4 regions of the Pseudocitrobacter faecalis genome follow, and region 1 is predicted to be linked to each of the others. Evidence: predicted binding sites of a transcription regulator. Region 1 holds the regulator's gene; each other region holds the start of a gene.
What was found. The regulator PurR, encoded in region 1, represses purine synthesis genes. The targets are predictions, from matches to a motif close to CANGCAAACGTTTGCNTG.

Region 1 (5,144 bases):
TAATAATCGGTCACCATCGCCTGCCAGGTTACCGCTGCGGCACATACGCCGACTGCCTGCACGAATCGCAGAACGAGCAGGGTGGTGGCATCGCGTACCCACAGCATTCCCAGACAACCAAGGGCAAAAATCGTCAGGCCAATCAGCAGGACAGGCTTGCGGCCATAGCGATCTGAGAGCGGCCCCCACAGCAGCTGTGCTACGGCAAACCCGGCAAGGAATAAACTCAGACTCGCGCTCACGGCGGCAGCCGGTGTTTGCAGATCGCTTTGAATCGCGGCGAAAGCCGGAAGATACATATCGGTGGCGAGGAAGCCTAAAACACTCAGGCCCGCCAGCCAGACTAAAAATCCTTTCCCAGGTTGCATAAAAACGCCTTTTTTGTACAGATGAGGAGGCTGAGAGTGTAGAGAGTGAAAACTGCCTTGTGAAACGCTAATATTTGCGTAGTGGTTTCAAAAATTTTGTGAGCAGAAAATGTGGTCTGAATATTCGCTGGAAGTTGTGGATGCTGTCGCGCGGAACGGAAGCTTTAGCGGCGCGGCAAATGAGCTCCACCGTGTGCCTTCTGCAATCAGTTATACAGTACGGCAACTCGAGGAGTGGCTGGCGGTTCCGCTGTTTGAACGTCGTCACCGGGATGTGGAATTAACCCCTGCAGGGGCATGGTTTTTGAAAGAGGGGCGCTCTGTTATCAAAAAAATGCAGATCACCCGTCAGCAGTGTCAACAAATAGCCAACGGCTGGCGTGGGCAGTTGGCGATTGCCGTGGATAACATTGTCAAACCCGAACGCACACGACAGATGATTGTTGATTTCTATCGCCACTTCAGTGATGTAGAGCTGCTGGTCTACCAGGAAGTTTTTAATGGCGTATGGGATGCGCTGGCGGATGGGCGAGTTGAACTGGCGATTGGCGCGACACGCGCGATACCCGTAGGGGGGCGATATGCGTTCCGGGATATGGGCATGCTGAGCTGGCAGTGCGTGGTCGCCCGCTCGCATCCACTGGCACAAATGGAGGGGCCGCTCAGTGATGACGTGTTGCGCAACTGGCCGTCACTGGTGCGCGAAGATACATCGCGTTCGTTACCTAAACGTACCACCTGGTTACTGGATAACCAGAAGCGGGTCGTGGTACCGGACTGGGAATCGTCAGAAACCTGTTTATCTGCTGGATTATGCGTTGGAATGGTGCCAGATCATTTTGCGCAACCAAAGATTGATAAAGGCGAATGGGCGGCACTGGCACTGGAAAACCCGTTTCCCGATGCCGCCTGTTGTCTGACCTGGCAGCAAAACGACAGTTCACCAGCGCTAAGCTGGTTACTCGACTATTTAGGGGACAGTGAAACGCTGAACAATGAATGGTTGCGAACGCCCGACTCGAGCGTCCGCAAAGACGCTTAACGGCGGTAATCGCGGAACGGGCCGTCGGCCACGGAACGGCGTTCAATCAGGCGCGGGTGCACTTCGATGGACTGCGACTCTTCGCGTTTGCTGACGATTCTGTCCATCAGCATATTGAAGGCGGTTTCCCCGAGGGAGTCCTTCGGCTGGTGGATAGTGGTCAGTGCTGGCGTAAAGAAACGCGAGTTGCGCACGTTGTCATAACCAATCAGCGAGATATCCTGCGGCACGCGCAGGCCCATTTCGTCTGCGGCGCACAACGCGCCCATCGCCATGATATCGCCGCCGCAGAAGATAGCGGTAGGGCGCGGATTCTGGGACAGTATTTGCTGCATCGCGCGGTAGCCGGACTCCGGTTCGAAATCGCCCTGCACAATCCAGTTTTCCGGCACCTTGATCATCATCTCTTCCATGGCTTTCATAAAGCCAGCCAGACGACCCGCGCCGGTGTTACGCTCCAGTGGGCCTGGGATCACGCCGATTTCGCGATGTCCGCGTTCCACCAGATAACGACCAGCCATGTAGCCGCCTTCAAAGGCGTTATCAATAACCGAGTCGGTAAAGTCGGCTTTCGCTTCACCCCAGTCCATGACCACCATCGGAATATGGCGGTATTCTTCCAGCATTTGCAGCAATGATTCCGGATATTCTGAACACATCACCAGCAGGCCGTCCACGCGCTTCTGCGCCATCATTGAGAGATACGCGCGCTGTTTCTCAAGATTGTTCCACGCATTACCGAGGATCAGGGTATAGCCTTTCTGGAAGCAGTTCTTCTCAACGGCTTCAATAATTTCTGCAAAGTAGGCAGCTTCACTGCTGGTCGCCAACAAACCAATGGATTTGGTGTGATTGACCTTCAGACTGCGGGCCACGGCGCTGGGAGAGTAGTGCAATTCTTTGATTGCCGCCCACACCGCTTCACGCGTCTCTTCGGCGACAAAACGCGTCTTGTTAATCACATGTGATACAGTTGTAGTGGAAACGTTTGCGCGCTTCGCTACATCTTTAATAGTTGCCATTCCATCTCACTCCAGACCCGGGCCTGCCCCTGATCGATTCAATACGAAAACGTTTGCCTTCACTCACCCTGGCGCAATGTTATGAATTGCGGTTCGCCGGGAAAACGACACAGGACGACAGGAGGGGGTCAATGGCCGATACACTTTTTAATAAGCGTCGAATTTTGTCTTATCTTTGACAAAAGTGGAAGCGCAAAATCGGTTATTGCGTGAAATCCGGGAAGATTTTTGCGATTAAGTGTGCAAAAATGACATAGCTCACTTTTGGTGTGGGGATAATAAGGAGAAAAATTGATGAGTACCGAACTGAAGATGTCAATTACCACCACGGTTATTACGCTGGCGCTGATCGTTGCTGCTGCGCTGACCGCCGTCCTGCATTAACCCATCCTAAAGGGAGAGACGGCTCTCCCTCTCTTCGATTGTTATCAATTCAGCAAAAATATTTTGCTAATTTGTTCACTTCTGTTTTTTTGTGATTGATGTCATGCTTTTGCCATCTGTTGTCACGCCGCCTTGCGTTTGCGGCAAACCGGAGTCAAAGCATGAAAGTGAATTATCCCTTACTGGCGTTAGCCGTAGGCGCATTCGGAATCGGTACCACCGAATTTTCGCCAATGGGGCTATTACCCGTTATTGCCAAAGGGGTTGATGTCTCGATTCCCGCCGCTGGCATGTTGATCAGCGCTTACGCTGTAGGTGTGATGGTTGGCGCGCCGCTGATGACGCTGCTGCTTTCACATCGCGCACGGCGCAACGCGTTAATCTTCCTGATGGCGATTTTCACTTTGGGCAACGTCCTTTCCGCGATTGCACCGGATTACACTACGTTAATGCTGTCGCGCATTATTACCAGCCTCAATCACGGTGCGTTCTTTGGTCTGGGATCGGTTGTTGCCGCAAGCGTGGTACCGAAAGATAAACAAGCGAGCGCCGTCGCGACCATGTTTATGGGGCTGACCATCGCCAACATCGGCGGCGTTCCGGCGGCAACATGGCTCGGAGAAACGATCGGCTGGCGTATGTCGTTCCTGGCGACGGCCGGGCTCGGCGTGATTGCGATTATTGGTCTGTGGCTGTCGCTGCCGAAAGGCGGGGCGGGTGAGAAACCGGACGTGAAGCGTGAACTGTCGGTGCTGGTTCGCCCGCAGGTACTGTCTGCGTTGCTCACCACCGTGCTGGGCGCGGGGGCGATGTTCACGCTCTATACCTACATTTCGCCGGTGCTGCACACTATCACGGATGCGACACCTGCCTTTATCACATTGATGTTGGTGCTGATTGGTGTAGGTTTCTCCATCGGCAACTATCTTGGTGGTAAATTTGCAGACCGTTCAGTCAGCGGTACCCTGAAAGGTTTTCTGCTGCTGTTAATGTTGATAATGCTGGCGATCCCGTTCCTGGCGCGCACGGAAATCGGTGCCGCATTCAGTATGGTGGTGTGGGGCGCGGCGACCTTTGCGGTGGTGCCACCGTTGCAGATGCGCGTAATGCGTGTTGCGCATGAAGCGCCGGGGCTTTCTTCTTCCGTCAACATTGGCGCGTTTAATCTCGGTAATGCTTTAGGTGCCGTAGCCGGTGGTGCGGTGATTTCTGGCGGACTGGGTTACAGCTTTGTGCCGGTGATGGGGGCGATTGTGGCAGGACTGGCGCTACTGCTGGTTTTCTTCAGCAGCCGCTCTCAGGGTGAAGAGGTCGTGGTAAGCCAGTAACAACAACGCAGAAGGGGAAACCCTTCTGCGTCATTTTCTTTATGCCGCCAGATTCTCAGCAACAAACTTCCAGTTTACCAGCGCCCAGAAGTGCTCCAGATAGCTAACGCGTGCATTACGGTAATCAATATAGTAAGCGTGTTCCCACACATCGACCGTCAGCAGCGGTTTGGCATCCGTCGTCAGCGGCGTACCTGCGTTAGAGGTAGAGACAATTGCCAGGCTGCCGTCGACTTTTTTCACAAGCCAGGTCCAGCCAGAACCGAAGTTCTTCGCGGCTGCATCGTTGAACTGCGCTTTAAACTCAGCAAAGCTACCGAAAGAACGGTTGATGGCTTCCGCCACGTCACCGGTCGGTTCGCCACCGGCATTCGGTGCCAGGCAGTGCCAGTAGAAGGTGTGGTTCCAGACCTGTGCTGCGTTGTTGAACACGCCGCCTTCAGAGGTGCGAATGATCTCTTCCAGTGATTTGCCCTCAAACGCCGTCCCTTTAACCATATTGTTCAGGTTGGTAACGTAAGTCTGGTGGTGTTTCCCATAATGATACTCGAGCGTCTCGGCAGAAATGTGCGGTGCCAGAGCGTCTTTGGCATACGGTAATGCAGGTAATTCGAACGACATTGCTACTCTCCTTTTTATAGTTAATATCCCCAGTAACCCTGTACTGAGTGTGGATAGAGTAGCAAATTAAAAGGTGTGATAAAAGAGAAGGTTACCCTGCCAGATGTGTGGCAGGGTAGGGGTTAGCGGATGGTTTTCGGCGTCATTACGCGGCGTGCGCCGACGTAGTGGCGATCCCAGTAGTCTTCACTGAGGGAGGTAATTTGAATATCGCGACCGGTACGCGGAGACTGAATAAACTTTCCACCGCCGATGTAGACACCAACGTGATCGGCGGTGCCGCGTCCACGCGTGCGGAAGAACACTAAATCGCCGCTCTCCAACTCACCCCGGTCAATCGCACGGGCATCGCGCAGGTGATACATTTCGTTAGCTGTTC
Region 2 (5,144 bases), 2.4 Mb from region 1:
ACCAAAGCATCTCTGCTAAGTTCTGTGGATGTCAAGACCAGGTAAGGTTCTTCGCGTTGCATCGAATTAAACCACATGCTCCACCGCTTGTGCGGGCCCCCGTCAATTCATTTGAGTTTTAACCTTGCGGCCGTACTCCCCAGGCGGTCGACTTAACGCGTTAGCTCCGGAAGCCACGCCTCAAGGGCACAACCTCCAAGTCGACATCGTTTACAGCGTGGACTACCAGGGTATCTAATCCTGTTTGCTCCCCACGCTTTCGCACCTGAGCGTCAGTCTTCGTCCAGGGGGCCGCCTTCGCCACCGGTATTCCTCCAGATCTCTACGCATTTCACCGCTACACCTGGAATTCTACCCCCCTCTACGAGACTCAAGCTTGCCAGTTTCAAATGCAGTTCCCAGGTTGAGCCCGGGGATTTCACATCTGACTTAACAAACCGCCTGCGTGCGCTTTACGCCCAGTAATTCCGATTAACGCTTGCACCCTCCGTATTACCGCGGCTGCTGGCACGGAGTTAGCCGGTGCTTCTTCTGCGAGTAACGTCAATTGCTGTGGTTATTAACCACAACACCTTCCTCCTCGCTGAAAGTACTTTACAACCCGAAGGCCTTCTTCATACACGCGGCATGGCTGCATCAGGCTTGCGCCCATTGTGCAATATTCCCCACTGCTGCCTCCCGTAGGAGTCTGGACCGTGTCTCAGTTCCAGTGTGGCTGGTCATCCTCTCAGACCAGCTAGGGATCGTCGCCTAGGTGAGCCATTACCCCACCTACTAGCTAATCCCATCTGGGCACATCCGATGGCAAGAGGCCCGAAGGTCCCCCTCTTTGGTCTTGCGACGTTATGCGGTATTAGCTACCGTTTCCAGTAGTTATCCCCTCCATCAGGCAGTTTCCCAGACATTACTCACCCGTCCGCCACTCGTCAGCAAAGCAGCAAGCTGCTTCCTGTTACCGTTCGACTTGCATGTGTTAGGCCTGCCGCCAGCGTTCAATCTGAGCCATGATCAAACTCTTCAATTTAAGTTTGATGCTCGTGAATTAAACTTCGTAATGAATTACGTGTTCACTCAGAGACTTGGTATTCATTTATCGTCTTGCGACGTTAAGAATCCGTATCATTGAGTGCCCACACAGATTGTCTGATAAATTGTTAAAGAGCAGTTGCGACGCGCTTTAGCGAACTGTCGCGAGGTGGCGTATATTACGCTTTCCTCTTTCAGAGTCAACCCTGATTTTCAGGATTTTTCTCTTCAACCGAAGCGGCTGTTGCCGTGTCAGTGGGAGCGCATTATAGGGAGTTCTCATGAGGCTGCAACCCTAAATATGCAGTAATTTTACTGACTGCTGAAATTCACAGCAAAACCCCGCCTTATACCCTTTTATACACAGAGTTACCCACAGAACTGCCGATCTTTTTTCTTTCTAAGGGAGATGGAGATGACGAAAATCGGACAACCTGAATGAAAAAGAAAAATTCGCGAGCGTTGCGCAAACGTTTTCGTTACAATGCGACCGCAAAACAAGGATGCCCCGTAAGGGGCGTTAGCTGAGTTTTTTGCGAAAAATTCAGCTAACGCTCTCTGTAATAGTCAAATCCAGGGGATTTACCATGCAACAACGTCGTCCAGTCCGCCGCGCCCTGCTCAGTGTCTCTGACAAGGCCGGTATCGTTGAATTCGCCCAGGCACTCTCCGCACGTGGTGTGGCGCTGCTCTCTACCGGTGGCACAGCGCGCCTGTTAGCAGATAAAGGTTTGCCGGTGACCGAAGTTTCCGATTACACCGGTTTCCCGGAAATGATGGATGGACGCGTAAAAACTCTGCATCCAAAAGTACACGGCGGTATTCTGGGGCGTCGCGGCCAGGATGATGCCATCATGGAACAGCACCACATTGAGCCTATCGATATGGTGGTCGTTAACCTGTATCCGTTCGCCCAGACCGTTGCCCGTGAAGGCTGCTCGCTGGAAGATGCAGTTGAGAACATCGATATCGGCGGCCCGACGATGGTGCGCTCCGCAGCGAAGAACCATAAAGATGTTGCCATCGTGGTGAAGAGCAGCGACTACGACGCCATTATTAAAGAGATGGATGCTAACGAAGGTTCGCTTCTGCTTGCTACCCGTTTCGATCTCGCCATCAAAGCTTTCGAACACACCGCCGCCTACGACAGTATGATTGCCAACTACTTCGGCAGCATGGTTCCGGCCTATCACGGCGAAAGTAAAGACGCCGCCGGTCGCTTCCCACGCACGCTGAATCTGAACTTCATTAAGAAGCAGGATATGCGCTATGGCGAAAACAGCCACCAGCAGGCTGCCTTCTATATAGAAGAGAATGTGAAAGAAGCCTCTGTTGCCACCGCAACCCAGGTTCAGGGTAAAGCCCTTTCCTACAACAACATCGCCGATACCGATGCGGCGCTGGAGTGCGTGAAAGAGTTCGCCGAACCGGCCTGTGTGATTGTGAAACACGCTAACCCTTGCGGCGTAGCTATCGGTAATTCCCTTCTTGATGCTTACGATCGTGCGTATAAAACCGATCCGACTTCCGCATTCGGCGGCATTATAGCCTTTAACCGCGAGCTGGATGCCGAAACCGCACAGGCCATCATTTCTCGTCAGTTTGTCGAAGTGATCATTGCGCCGTCCGCCAGCGAAGATGCCCTGAAAATCACTGCCGCCAAACAGAACGTGCGCGTTCTGACCTGTGGTCAGTGGGCCGAACGTGTTCCAGGCCTCGATTTCAAACGTGTGAATGGCGGCTTGCTGGTTCAGGATCGTGACCTGGGGATGGTCGGTGCAGAAGAACTGCGCGTCGTCACCAAACGTCAGCCGACCGAGCAGGAACTGCGTGATGCGCTGTTCTGCTGGAAAGTGGCGAAGTTCGTGAAATCCAACGCTATCGTCTATGCCAAAGGCAATATGACTATCGGTATTGGTGCAGGCCAGATGAGCCGCGTGTACTCCGCCAAAATCGCCGGTATTAAAGCTGCCGATGAAGGTCTGGAAGTGAAAGGTTCGTCAATGGCTTCCGATGCATTCTTCCCGTTCCGCGACGGTATTGATGCTGCCGCCGCTGCAGGCGTGACCTGCGTTATTCAGCCTGGCGGTTCAATCCGTGACGACGAAGTGATTGCCGCTGCTGACGAGCACGGTATTGCGATGCTCTTTACCGACATGCGCCACTTCCGCCATTAATGGAGCGACAAATGAAAGTATTAGTGATTGGTAACGGCGGGCGCGAGCACGCGCTGGCCTGGAAAGCGGCGCAGTCGCCGCTGGTTGAGACCGTATTTGTCGCACCGGGTAATGCGGGAACGGCGCTGGAGCCTGCGCTGCAAAACGTCGCTATCGGCGTGACCGATATCCCGGCGCTGCTGGACTTCGCGCAAAACGAAAAGGTAGATCTGACCATTGTCGGCCCGGAAGCGCCGCTGGTGAAAGGTGTAGTGGATACCTTCCGCGCCGCCGGGCTGAAAATCTTCGGCCCAACGGCAGGTGCCGCGCAGCTGGAAGGTTCTAAAGCGTTTACCAAAGATTTCCTGGCCCGCCATAAGATCCCCACGGCGGAATACCAGAACTTCACCGAGGTAGAACCTGCACTGGCGTATCTGCGTGAGAAAGGCGCGCCGATCGTCATTAAAGCTGACGGTCTGGCAGCGGGTAAAGGCGTGATCGTGGCGATGACGCTGGAAGAAGCGGAAGCGGCTGTTCACGATATGCTGGCAGGCAACGCTTTTGGCGACGCGGGTCATCGCATTGTTATCGAAGAGTTTCTCGACGGCGAAGAAGCGAGCTTTATCGTGATGGTGGACGGCGAGCATGTGCTGCCGATGGCCACCAGTCAGGATCACAAACGTGTAGGCGATAAAGATACCGGGCCGAACACCGGCGGAATGGGCGCTTACTCTCCTGCGCCGGTGGTGACCGATGAGGTTCATCAGCGCACCATGGAACGTATCATCTGGCCAACCGTGAAAGGCATGGCGGCGGAAGGTAATACCTACACTGGCTTTCTCTACGCAGGCCTGATGATCGATAAACAGGGCAATCCGAAGGTTATCGAATTCAACTGCCGCTTTGGCGATCCGGAAACCCAGCCGATTATGCTGCGCATGAAGTCCGACCTGGTTGAACTCTGCCTGGCGGCCTGTGAAGGCAAGCTGGACGAGAAAACATCCGAGTGGGATGAACGCGCCTCGCTTGGCGTAGTGATGGCAGCGGGCGGTTATCCAGGTGATTACCGCACCGGTGACGTGATCCACGGTCTGCCGCTGGAAGAAGTGGAAGGCGGTAAAGTGTTCCATGCGGGTACAAAACTGGCAGATGACGAGCAGGTGGTGACCAGCGGCGGGCGCGTGCTGTGCGTGACGGCGCTGGGACATACCGTTGAGGAAGCCCAGAAACGCGCCTACACACTGTTGAACGATATTCACTGGGACGGTAGCTTTAGCCGTACTGATATTGGTTATCGGGCAATTGCGCGCGAGCGAGGCGAGTAACTAACGATCCCAGATGCCCGGTGATACACCGGGCCAAGCCACCAGCTCTTAAGCGAAAGGCTTAAAAATTCTTTTCTGTTGGCTGCCAGGTACAGTAGTCCTGGTTAGCAACCAGCAACAGTTGCGTCCCTTCTGGCGATTCCAGCCAGGCAATACTCACCTCTACCGATGAACGACGCTGACGGTTTTCAACATGCGCCAACGCGCGGCTATCGAGGTCAGGCTTCACCACCTCACCTTCGCAGGTCGTTACGCTGTGATCCGCATGCCAGCGCCCCTGACGCAGTACAACGCGCCCCTGACGCAATGCGTCGCTGGTCTGGTGGATTTGCTCAGCGCGATAGCGGTAAAGCGCTACCTGGTCGCTGGAGAGCTGCTGCTTCTGTCCGTCAACTTCCCGCTGCATGAAGCTCAGTTCACCACGGCTGTCAAAACGGGCACGAATATGTTCGGAAGGCTTACTGTATATATTCAGTTCAATCAGCGAGAGCTGATCGCCCTGCCAGCGATATTCGCTGGTTGTAGTGGCCCCATTGTGCCACGGGCTGGAAACGGCGAGAAGATGGGTTTCTCCGCCGGAATCTTTGCGCCAGATGCGTACTGCACCCTGATCGTCAGCATAGCCGCTAGCGGTAAA
Region 3 (5,144 bases), 2.9 Mb from region 1:
ACAATGGTGATGGCCAGCGCACGCGAGAATCCCCTTCGCAAAAACCACGTCACCAGCGGGTTAAGCACAATGGCGAAAAAGAGCGCCAGCAGCAACTGGACGATGATATCGGCGGCGGCATGAATACCGGCCAGGATCACCACCAGGGCGGCGAGTTTGAGTAAAATATGCAGGCCCGCTTTATCAGGCTGTGGGGAGGTCATATCGAATTCCTTTTGATCGTTCGCACTTAAGTGTAGTGCGAAGCGGCAGGCTTATTATCTGAAAGTGCGCGGTGCAAAAGCGCGACTTCAATTTCAGCGCATGCAATAATGAAAACATCGTTTTAAAATTCGGATGTTTGTCATGCCAGACACCGCAGATGGGGCACAACTCAGCGGTTTTCGCCTCAATTTACGCATCGTTTCCGTCGTTATTTTCAACTTCGCCAGCTATCTTACCATCGGCCTGCCACTCGCGGTGCTGCCGGGCTATGTCCATGATGTCATGGGGTTTAGCGCCTTCTGGGCGGGTCTGGTTATCAGCCTGCAATACTTCGCCACACTGTTAAGTCGTCCGCATGCCGGGCGCTTTGCCGACCAACTGGGGCCGAAGAAAATCGTGGTGTTTGGTCTGTGCGGCTGTTTTCTTAGCGGCCTGAGTTATTTGCTGGCGGCGATGGGCGGTAGTTGGCCGATGGTAAGCCTGGTGCTGCTGTGCCTGGGACGGGTGATTCTGGGGATTGGCCAGAGCTTTGCCGGGACGGGCTCCACGCTGTGGGGTGTCGGTGTGGTCGGCTCGCTGCATATTGGGCGGGTCATTTCCTGGAACGGCATCGTAACTTACGGAGCGATGGCGATGGGCGCGCCACTCGGCGTGCTCTGTTACCAGTACGGCGGCCTGCACGGTCTGGCGCTGGTGATTATGACGGTTGCTGCGCTGGCAGTGATTTGTGCACTGCCGCGTGCGGAAGTGAAAGCGGCGAAGGGCAAGGTGATGTCGTTTCGCGCGGTGCTCGGGCGCGTCTGGCCCTACGGCATGGCGCTGGCGCTGGCCTCGGCGGGCTTCGGCGTTATCGCGACCTTCATTACGCTGTTTTATGACGCCAAAGGCTGGGACGGCGCAGCCTTCGCGCTCACGCTCTTTAGCTGCGCATTCGTTGGCACGCGCCTGCTGTTCCCCAACGGGATCAACCGTCTGGGCGGGCTGAACGTAGCCATGATCTGTTTTTCGGTTGAGATTATCGGCCTTCTGTTGGTCGGAATCGCTGATACGCCACTGATAGCGAAAATCGGCACCTTCCTGGCGGGAGCAGGCTTCTCGCTGGTCTTCCCGGCGCTGGGTGTGGTGGCAGTGAAGGCCGTACCGCCGCAAAATCAGGGTTCCGCGCTGGCAACCTACACGGTGTTTATGGATTTATCGCTCGGGATTACCGGGCCGCTCGCCGGGCTGATGATGGCGTGGATGGGCGTGTCGACGATTTATCTTGCTGCCGCCGGGCTGGTGGCGATTGCGCTGCTACTGGGATGGCGGCTAAAAAAAAGGCCTCCGGTTGAACAACCGAAGGCCGCGTCATCATCAGACTAATTAGTTGATAACGATAGTGTTAATGATGTTTTCAGCGGCAGTTTGCGCCTGCTGCTGATTGTCTGCCGGCAGGGTAACCTGCATGGTCAGTAGCTTGCCGTCAATTTTGCCGAGGATAACGGAAGAGTATGCAGTCTGGCCTTTGGCAGAAATAATGCTGTCCAGTTGTTGCAGCGTGTGGCCTTTCACCTCGATGGATTTATTGGTCACAACCTGCAGCTGTGGGTCGCGGCTGCGCTGTTGCTCTTCCAGACGTTTCGCCATCACGCCGAGGTCTTCATCGGTGTTGTCGCCCACGATAACGATCACGGCTTTCTGCCCGGTCGCATCAGAGTAAACGTGCATGTTGTTGCTCTGGGTGCCCATCTTCCCGCTCTGGTCGGTCATATCCGCGGGTAATGAGAAGCTCAGCTTGCCATCCAGCAGGTTAATCGGCTGCCCGGAGGCGTTGCTCTCTGCCGCCGCACCCTGTGCCGGAGCTTTGGTATCGCTGTTGTCACAGGCTGCCAGCCCGGCAACCAGCAGGCCAATACCAACGTATTTCACCAATTTGCGCATTGACTTCTTCCTTTCGATAAACGGCCATTAACGGCTCATTCACCCATCTTATCACAACTCGGAAAACGAACCTTTAACCTGGCTGCATTGCTGACAAATCGGATTTGTCTGCCAGGCGTTTCATCAGCATATTCAGCAGCACGCCGTACATCGGCAGGAAGAAAATGATGCTGATCAGCACTTTAAAGCAGTAATCGACCAGCGCGATTTCCACCCAGTGCTGTGCCATAAACGGGTCAGTGCTGCGCCAGAAGGCGATGAAGAAGAAGGCCAGCGTGTCGCTGATATTGCCGAACAGCGTCGAGGCCGTCGGCGCGAGCCACCAGTGTCGGCTTTGACGCAGGCGGTTAAAGACATGCACGTCGAGGATTTGCCCCAGTGCATAGGCCATAAAGCTGGCGGCGGCGATACGAGCGACAAAAAGGTTGAAACTCGCCAGTGCGCCAAACCCCTGCCACTCACCCATATAGAAAAGTGATGAGATAGCGTAGGAGACCATCAGTGCGGGGAGCATGACTGCGAAAACGATGCGTCGAGCCAGCGGCGCGCCAAAAATGCGCACGGTGAGGTCAGTCGCAAGGAAAATAAACGGAAAGCTGAACGCGCCCCAGGTGGTGTGGAAGCCAAAAACAGAAACCGGCAGCTGCACCAGATAGTTACTGGATATGATAACCAGCAAATGGAATAGCGATAGCCAAACCAGCGCGTGCTTGCGCTGTACGGATGTAAAGGGAGTCATATTGTACCTTTTTAGTGATTGGGGTGAGGGAACCCAATAAAACTGTTCGTATTCTTATCGTTACCTGCGCGATAAGGGAGCGAATGATACTGCTTCCGCGCATCATTGCAATGGTTGTTTTTCACGCAATCGTTAACCTGACTTGCGTCACAGAAATCACGGCGTAAACTAAGCCCGATTTTTCTACGGTGAGACCACAATGACCGATCTGTTCGCCAGCCCAAACCATACTTTAGATGCCCTTGGCCTTCGTTGCCCGGAGCCGGTGATGATGGTGCGCAAAACCGTGCGCACGATGCCCGTGGGCGAAACGCTGCTGATTATTGCCGACGACCCGGCAACCACCCGCGATATTCCCGGCTTCTGTACGTTCATGGAACATGAACTGATTGCTAAAGAGACCGACACCCTGCCGTATCGCTACCTGCTGCGTAAAAGCCACTAGTTTTGTCAGGGCAGATTCTGTGATCTGCCCTGAAATATCGTTATCACATCGTTAAAATCGCGTTTCGAAATTGTTTCTTTTGTGAGTTATCTCACCGCCCACCTCGCGCTTCCCGTCTAGTTTTTAAGCGGAAAACTAAAACAACGTTTTATCTCTTACCGCAACAATACCGCTGGAGCCGACCGATGAAGATGACTGTTAAGCCATTCGTGGCCGCTTTGTGCCTTTCCTCCGCTGCCTTCCTGTTTACCTCTTACGCCTCGGCGCAGGTGATCAAGGCCGCAGACGTTCACCCTGAGGGCTACCCGAACGTGGTGGCGGTGCAGCATATGGGGGAGAAACTCAAACAGCAAACCGGTGACAAGCTGGAGATTAAAGTCTTTCCCGGCGGCGTGCTGGGCGATGAGAAGCAGATGATCGAGCAGGCGCAGATGGGGGCGATCGACATGATCCGCGTATCGATGGCCCCGGTCGCGGCGATTTTGCCGGATATCGAAGTCTTCACGCTGCCCTACGTTTTTCGCGATGAAGATCATATGCATAAGGTGATTGACGGCGAGATCGGTAAGCAGATTGGCGACAAGCTCACTAACAATCCGAAATCGCGGCTGGTCTTCCTCGGCTGGATGGATTCCGGTACGCGTAATCTCATCACTAAAGAGCCGGTGCTGAAGGCGGAAGATCTCAAGGGGATGAAAATTCGCGTGCAGGGCAGCCCGGTTGCGCTGGCGACACTCAAAGATATGGGCGCGAACTCGGTGGCGATGGGCGTGAGCGAGGTTTACAGCGGCCTGCAAACGGGCGTGATTGACGGCGCGGAGAATAACCCGCCGACGTTTATTGCCCATAACTATCTGCCCGTCGCCAAAAACTACACCCTGAGCGGCCACTTTATTACCCCGGAAATGCTGCTCTACTCGAAAGTGAAGTGGGACAAACTGAGCCCGGACGATCAGCAAAAAATCATCACCCTGGCCCATGAAGCGCAGCTGGAGCAGCGTGAACTGTGGAAAGCCTACAACGACCAGGCGCTGGCGAAGATGAAAGCGGGCGGCGTGCAGTTCCACGAAATCGACAAAACCTTCTTTGTTCAGGCCACGGAACCGGTGCGAAAAGCCTATGGCGAAAAGCATCAGGATCTGATGAAAGCCATTGCTGATGTCCAGTAGCGGAGGCGTTATGTCAGAGCATTTTTCGCGCGCAATGGACCGGCTCTATATGCTGGCGATGTGGGTCGCCGGGTTGTCACTGCTGCTGATGACGATAGTCATTCCGGTGGGGATTTTTTCTCGCTATGTGCTTAACCGGGGCGAATCCTGGCCGGAGCCGATTGCCATTATCTGCATGGTGACCTTCACCTTTATCGGCGCGGCGGTGGGCTATCGGGCCGGGTCGCATATCGCGGTCAATATGCTCACCGACCGCTTGCCCGCAGCGCTGCAAAAAGCGGCGGCGCGGCTGGTGGACTTACTGATGCTGTTGGTGACCGTCCTGATGTTCTGGTACAGCTTCTGGCTCTGCGTCGAGTTGTGGGAGCAGCCCGTTGCGGAATTCCCGGTGATGACCTCCGGCGAGAGCTATCTGCCGCTGCCGGTGGGTTCCGCTGTGCTGATTCTGTTCGTGATTGAGCGCCTGCTGTTCGGTTCGCAGGAACACCGCCCGGTGGTGCTCATCGGTAACCACGGTTAATGAGGTGAAAGATGGATGCGTTTATTTTGCTTTTCACCCTCGCCATTCTGTTGGCCGTGGGGATGCCCGTCGCGTTCGCGGTGGGCTTAAGTGCCGTTGCCGGCGCGCTGTGGATTGACCTGCCGCTGGAGGCGCTGATGATTCAGA
Region 4 (5,144 bases), 1.9 Mb from region 1:
CAGACGACGCTCTCTGTTGACGATACCTCTGACGTTATCGACGCGCTGCGTAAACGCTTCCCGAAAATCGTTGGCCCACGTAAAGATGATATCTGCTACGCCACCACTAACCGTCAGGAAGCCGTACGCTCGCTGGCCGAACAGGCTGACGTGGTGCTGGTCGTGGGGTCGAAAAACTCCTCGAACTCCAACCGCCTGGCGGAACTGGCACAGCGGATGGGCAAAGCGGCCTATCTGATTGATGACGCGACGGATATTCAGGAAGAGTGGGTGAAAGGCGCCGCCTGTGTCGGCGTGACCGCTGGCGCGTCTGCGCCGGATATCCTGGTGCAGAATGTGATTGCGCGCCTGCAAACCCTCGGGGGCGGCGAAGCCATCCCGCTGGAAGGGCGCGAAGAGAACATTGTTTTCGAAGTGCCGCGGGAACTGCGTGTGGATGTTCGTGAAGTCGAGTAAGTTATTCCCTTCATAAATATGACAAGATGCCAGACTTAATGTCTGGCATTTTTTTATGGAGGAAATATGCGCCTGCCGATTATTCTCGATACCGACCCTGGCATCGACGATGCCGCCGCCATTGCGGCTGCGTTGTTTGCCCCGGAACTGGATCTCCAGCTAATGACGACTGTGGCGGGCAACGTTTCCGTCGAAAAAACCACGCGTAACGCTCTCCAGTTGCTGCATTTCTGGGAGGCGAACGTTCCGCTGGCTCAGGGGGCGGCAACGCCGCTGGTGCGTCCGCTACGCGATGCGGCCTATGTGCACGGGCAGTCCGGTATGGAAGGTTACGACTTTACCGAACATCAGCGTCAACCGCTGGAGAAACCCGCTTTTATCGCCATTCGTGATGCGCTGATGCACTCACCGGAACCTGTCACACTGGTTGCCATCGGCCCACTCACCAATATCGCGCTGCTGCTTTCTCAATTCCCGGAGTGCAAATTCAATATCCGTCGCCTGGTGATTATGGGCGGCTCGGCGGGGCGCGGTAACTTCACGCCAAACGCCGAATTTAATATCGCCATCGACCCGGAAGCCGCTGCGCAAGTTTTCCAGAGTGGGCTGGAAATTGTGATGTGCGGTCTGGATGTGACTAACCAGGCGGTGCTAACGCCGGAATATCTGGCAACCCTTCCGGCGCTCAACAAAACCGGAAAAATGCTGCATTCGCTCTTCAGCCACTACCGCAGCGGCAGTATGCAAAGCGGCCTGCGCATGCACGATCTCTGTGCTATCGCCTGGCTGGTACGGCCGAAACTGTTCACTCTGAAACCCTGTTTTGTCGCCGTCGAGACTCAGGGAACCTACACCGCCGGAACCACTGTGGTGGATATTGAGGGACGACTTGGGCAACCTGCGAATGTGCAGGTTGCGCTGGGGCTGGATGTGGAAGGGTTCCGTGAGTGGGTAGCGGAGGTGTTGCGGCTGGCACCTTAATCGTCTTCTTATGCTATGAATAATTCTGTTGGGAAACGGAGATAATTTAGACACTTTCCATTTGAACGGTGGAAAAGTGTCAGGTTTACGCTTTAACCTTTCAGCTTTACCCATGATTCGTCCTTCCCGATGAATCATGGCTTTTACTGATATTCCCCTCTGTTTATCATTTAATTCTAATTATGGGCGTTTTCGGCTGGCGGCCTCCGGGCGGGCTGGTTACTCTGAGAACGGTTTACGCAAAATTAACAAAAGAGAATAGCTATGCATGATGCACAAATCCGTGTCGCCATTGCCGGGGCCGGGGGACGTATGGGGCGCCAGTTAATTCAGGCGGCGATGGCAATGGACGGCGTTCAGTTGGGCGCGGCGCTGGAGCGCGAAGGTTCCAGCCTGCTGGGTAGTGATGCGGGTGAGCTGGCGGGTGCGGGGAAAACCGGTGTGACCGTTCAGAGCAGCCTGGACGCGGTTAAAGATGATTTTGATGTCTTTATCGATTTTACCCGCCCGGAAGGCACGCTGACGCATTTGGCGTTCTGCCGTGAACACGGGAAAGGCATGGTTATCGGAACCACCGGTTTTGATGATGCCGGCAAGCAGGCGATTCGCGATGCCTCTCAGGATATCGCGATTGTCTTTGCCGCTAACTTCAGCGTTGGCGTGAACGTCATGCTGAAGCTGCTGGAGAAAGCCGCCAAAGTGATGGGCGACTATACCGACATCGAAATCATTGAAGCGCACCATCGTCATAAAGTGGACGCCCCATCAGGCACGGCGCTGGCAATGGGTGAGGCGATTGCGTCTGCGCTGGATAAAGATCTGAAAGAGTGTGCCGTATACAGCCGCGAAGGCTATACGGGCGAACGTGTGCCTGGCACGATCGGTTTTGCGACCGTACGTGCGGGCGATATCGTCGGCGAACATACGGCGATGTTCGCCGATATTGGCGAGCGCGTTGAGATTACGCATAAGGCCTCCAGCCGTATGACCTTTGCTAACGGGGCGGTGCGTTCGGCTTTGTGGCTTAAATCGAAGCAAAGTGGTCTTTTTGATATGCGTGATGTGCTTAATCTTAATGAATTATAGTATTTATTACCCATCGTGATGTGGTATTGCAGTCAGTAAGTTATTGATTGCATAGGGCGATATTTTATCGCCCTTTATTTTATCTATCTCATATGAATTAAGAGGTGAGAGGCTAAAAATATTCACTTATCTCTGTGATAATGGTTATTTAAATGTAAATTTTGACCATCTGGTCTACTTTTTCCCTGCCCTGTCCTGTTTTTAACATTCTTTCAGCCCCGCAAGCGTTTTCTGATGTGAGTTAGATGATCTTTTTGCCTGTTAAAAGCGCCAGTTAAAGCCAGTGGCGCAAAATAATAATAAAAAATGCCCTTTAAGGTAGACTTTTGTCTGGGCTCTCTCTAGAATGCCGCCGTTTGCCAGAAATTCAAAGGTAAGCAGATTTGCATTGATTTATGTCACTGTCGTGAATTAATATGCAAATAAAGTGAGTGAATATTCTCTGGAGGGTGTTTTGATTAAGTCAGCGCTATTGGTTCTGGAAGACGGAACCCAGTTTCACGGTCGGGCCATAGGGGCAACAGGTTCGGCGGTTGGGGAAGTCGTTTTCAATACTTCAATGACCGGTTATCAAGAAATCCTCACTGATCCTTCCTATTCCCGCCAAATCGTTACTCTTACTTATCCTCATATCGGCAATGTCGGCACCAATGCTGCTGACGAAGAGTCTTCTCAGGTTCATGCGCAGGGTCTGGTTATCCGCGACCTGCCGCTGATTGCCAGCAACTACCGCAATACTGAAGACCTCTCTTCCTACCTGAAGCGCCATAACATTGTGGCGATTGCCGATATCGATACGCGTAAGCTGACGCGTCTGCTGCGCGAGAAGGGTGCGCAGAACGGTTGCATCATCGCTGGGGATAACCTCGATGCGGCGCTGGCGCTGGAAAAAGCGCGTGCGTTCCCGGGCCTGAACGGAATGGACCTGGCGAAAGAAGTTACCACCCGCGAATCCTACAGCTGGACGCAGGGGAGCTGGACGCTGGCAGAAGAATTGCCGGAAGCGAAAAAAGAAGAAGAGCTGCCATTCCACGTCGTTGCCTACGATTTTGGCGCGAAACGCAATATTCTGCGCATGCTGGTTGACCGTGGCTGCCGCCTGACCATCGTACCGGCGCAAACTTCTGCGGAAGAGGTGCTGAAGATGAACCCGGACGGCGTGTTCCTTTCTAACGGCCCGGGCGACCCGGCTCCGTGCGATTACGCGATTACCGCGATTCAGAAATTCCTCGAAACCGACATTCCGGTATTCGGCATCTGCCTCGGCCATCAGTTACTGGCGCTGGCGAGCGGTGCGAAGACCATCAAGATGAAGTTCGGCCACCACGGCGGCAACCATCCGGTGAAAGATATCGATAAGAATGTGGTGATGATCACCGCACAGAACCACGGTTTTGCGGTGGATGAAGCGACGCTGCCTGAAAATCTGCGCGTGACGCATAAATCCCTGTTCGACGGCACCCTACAGGGGATTCATCGTACCGATAAGCCCGCGTTCAGTTTCCAGGGACACCCGGAAGCGAGCCCAGGCCCGCACGATGCTGCACCGCTGTTCGACCACTTTATCGAGCTTATCGAGCAATACCGTCAGTCCGCGAAATAATCAGGAGTTATAAGAGCCATGCCAAAACGTACAGACATAAAAAGTATCCTGATTCTGGGTGCGGGCCCGATTGTTATCGGCCAGGCGTGTGAGTTTGACTACTCTGGCGCGCAAGCCTGTAAAGCGCTGCGTGAAGAGGGTTACCGCGTCATTCTGGTGAACTCCAACCCGGCAACCATCATGACCGACCCGGAAATGGCGGATGCGACCTACATCGAGCCGATTCACTGGGAAGTGGTGCGCAAGATTATTGAGAAAGAGCGTCCGGATGCGGTGCTGCCGACCATGGGCGGCCAGACGGCGCTGAACTGCGCGCTGGAACTGGAGCGTCAGGGCGTGCTGGAAGAGTTCGGTGTCACCATGATTGGTGCGACCGCCGATGCGATTGATAAAGCAGAAGACCGCCGCCGTTTCGACGTGGCGATGAAGAAAATCGGCCTTGATACCGCACGTTCAGGTATCGCGCACACCATGGAAGAAGCGCTGGTGGTTGCCGCTGACGTTGGCTTCCCGTGCATTATTCGCCCTAGCTTCACGATGGGTGGCACCGGTGGCGGCATCGCTTATAACCGCGAAGAGTTCGAAGAAATCTGCGAACGCGGTCTGGATCTCTCCCCGACTAACGAGCTGCTGATTGATGAATCGCTGATCGGCTGGAAAGAGTACGAGATGGAAGTGGTGCGTGATAAAAACGACAACTGCATCATCGTCTGCTCCATCGAAAACTTTGATGCGATGGGCATCCACACCGGTGACTCCATCACCGTAGCACCAGCCCAGACGCTGACCGATAAAGAATACCAAATCATGCGTAACGCCTCGATGGCGGTACTGCGTGAAATCGGCGTGGAAACTGGCGGCTCCAACGTCCAGTTTGCGGTGAACCCGAAAAACGGTCGTCTGATTGTTATCGAAATGAACCCGCGTGTGTCTCGCTCCTCCGCGCTGGCTTCAAAAGCCACGGGGTTCCCGATTGCTAAAGTGGCGGCGAAACTGGCGGTAGGTTATACCCTCGACG

Region 2: the regulator PurR is predicted to act here: its motif matches at 1,490-1,507, upstream of purH (bifunctional phosphoribosylaminoimidazolecarboxamide formyltransferase/IMP cyclohydrolase).
Region 3: the regulator PurR is predicted to act here: its motif matches at 2,986-3,003, upstream of tusA (sulfurtransferase TusA).
Region 4: the regulator PurR is predicted to act here: its motif matches at 2,869-2,886, upstream of carA (glutamine-hydrolyzing carbamoyl-phosphate synthase small subunit).

Annotation. Positions count from the first base shown of each region.
Region 1 covers NZ_CBDDNJ010000002.1:1,838,634-1,843,777, forward strand. Annotated here, with positions in the region: gene punC (purine nucleoside transporter PunC) at 1-368, opposite strand, end outside; gene punR (DNA-binding transcriptional activator PunR) at 478-1,410, shown strand; gene purR (HTH-type transcriptional repressor PurR) at 1,407-2,432, opposite strand; gene cydH (cytochrome bd-I oxidase subunit CydH) at 2,727-2,816, shown strand; gene ACOXYR_RS09575 (MFS transporter) at 2,978-4,144, shown strand; gene sodB (superoxide dismutase [Fe]) at 4,184-4,765, opposite strand; gene ACOXYR_RS09585 (C40 family peptidase) at 4,888-5,144, opposite strand, start outside.
Region 2 covers NZ_CBDDNJ010000002.1:4,194,084-4,199,227, forward strand. Annotated here, with positions in the region: rRNA gene ACOXYR_RS20305 (16S ribosomal RNA) at 1-1,024, opposite strand, end outside; gene purH (bifunctional phosphoribosylaminoimidazolecarboxamide formyltransferase/IMP cyclohydrolase) at 1,614-3,203, shown strand; gene purD (phosphoribosylamine--glycine ligase) at 3,215-4,507, shown strand; gene ACOXYR_RS20320 (DUF1481 domain-containing protein) at 4,569-5,144, opposite strand, start outside.
Region 3 covers NZ_CBDDNJ010000002.1:4,745,396-4,750,539, forward strand. Annotated here, with positions in the region: gene ACOXYR_RS22815 (AI-2E family transporter) at 1-203, opposite strand, end outside; gene ACOXYR_RS22820 (MFS transporter) at 346-1,566, shown strand; gene ACOXYR_RS22825 (DcrB family lipoprotein) at 1,567-2,124, opposite strand; gene ACOXYR_RS22830 (7-cyano-7-deazaguanine/7-aminomethyl-7-deazaguanine transporter) at 2,198-2,863, opposite strand; gene tusA (sulfurtransferase TusA) at 3,063-3,308, shown strand; gene ACOXYR_RS22840 (TRAP transporter substrate-binding protein) at 3,494-4,477, shown strand; gene ACOXYR_RS22845 (TRAP transporter small permease) at 4,488-4,997, shown strand; gene ACOXYR_RS22850 (TRAP transporter large permease) at 5,009-5,144, shown strand, end outside.
Region 4 covers NZ_CBDDNJ010000002.1:3,703,326-3,708,469, reverse strand. Annotated here, with positions in the region: gene ispH (4-hydroxy-3-methylbut-2-enyl diphosphate reductase) at 1-456, shown strand, start outside; gene rihC (ribonucleoside hydrolase RihC) at 523-1,437, shown strand; gene dapB (4-hydroxy-tetrahydrodipicolinate reductase) at 1,702-2,523, shown strand; gene carA (glutamine-hydrolyzing carbamoyl-phosphate synthase small subunit) at 2,978-4,126, shown strand; gene carB (carbamoyl-phosphate synthase large subunit) at 4,145-5,144, shown strand, end outside.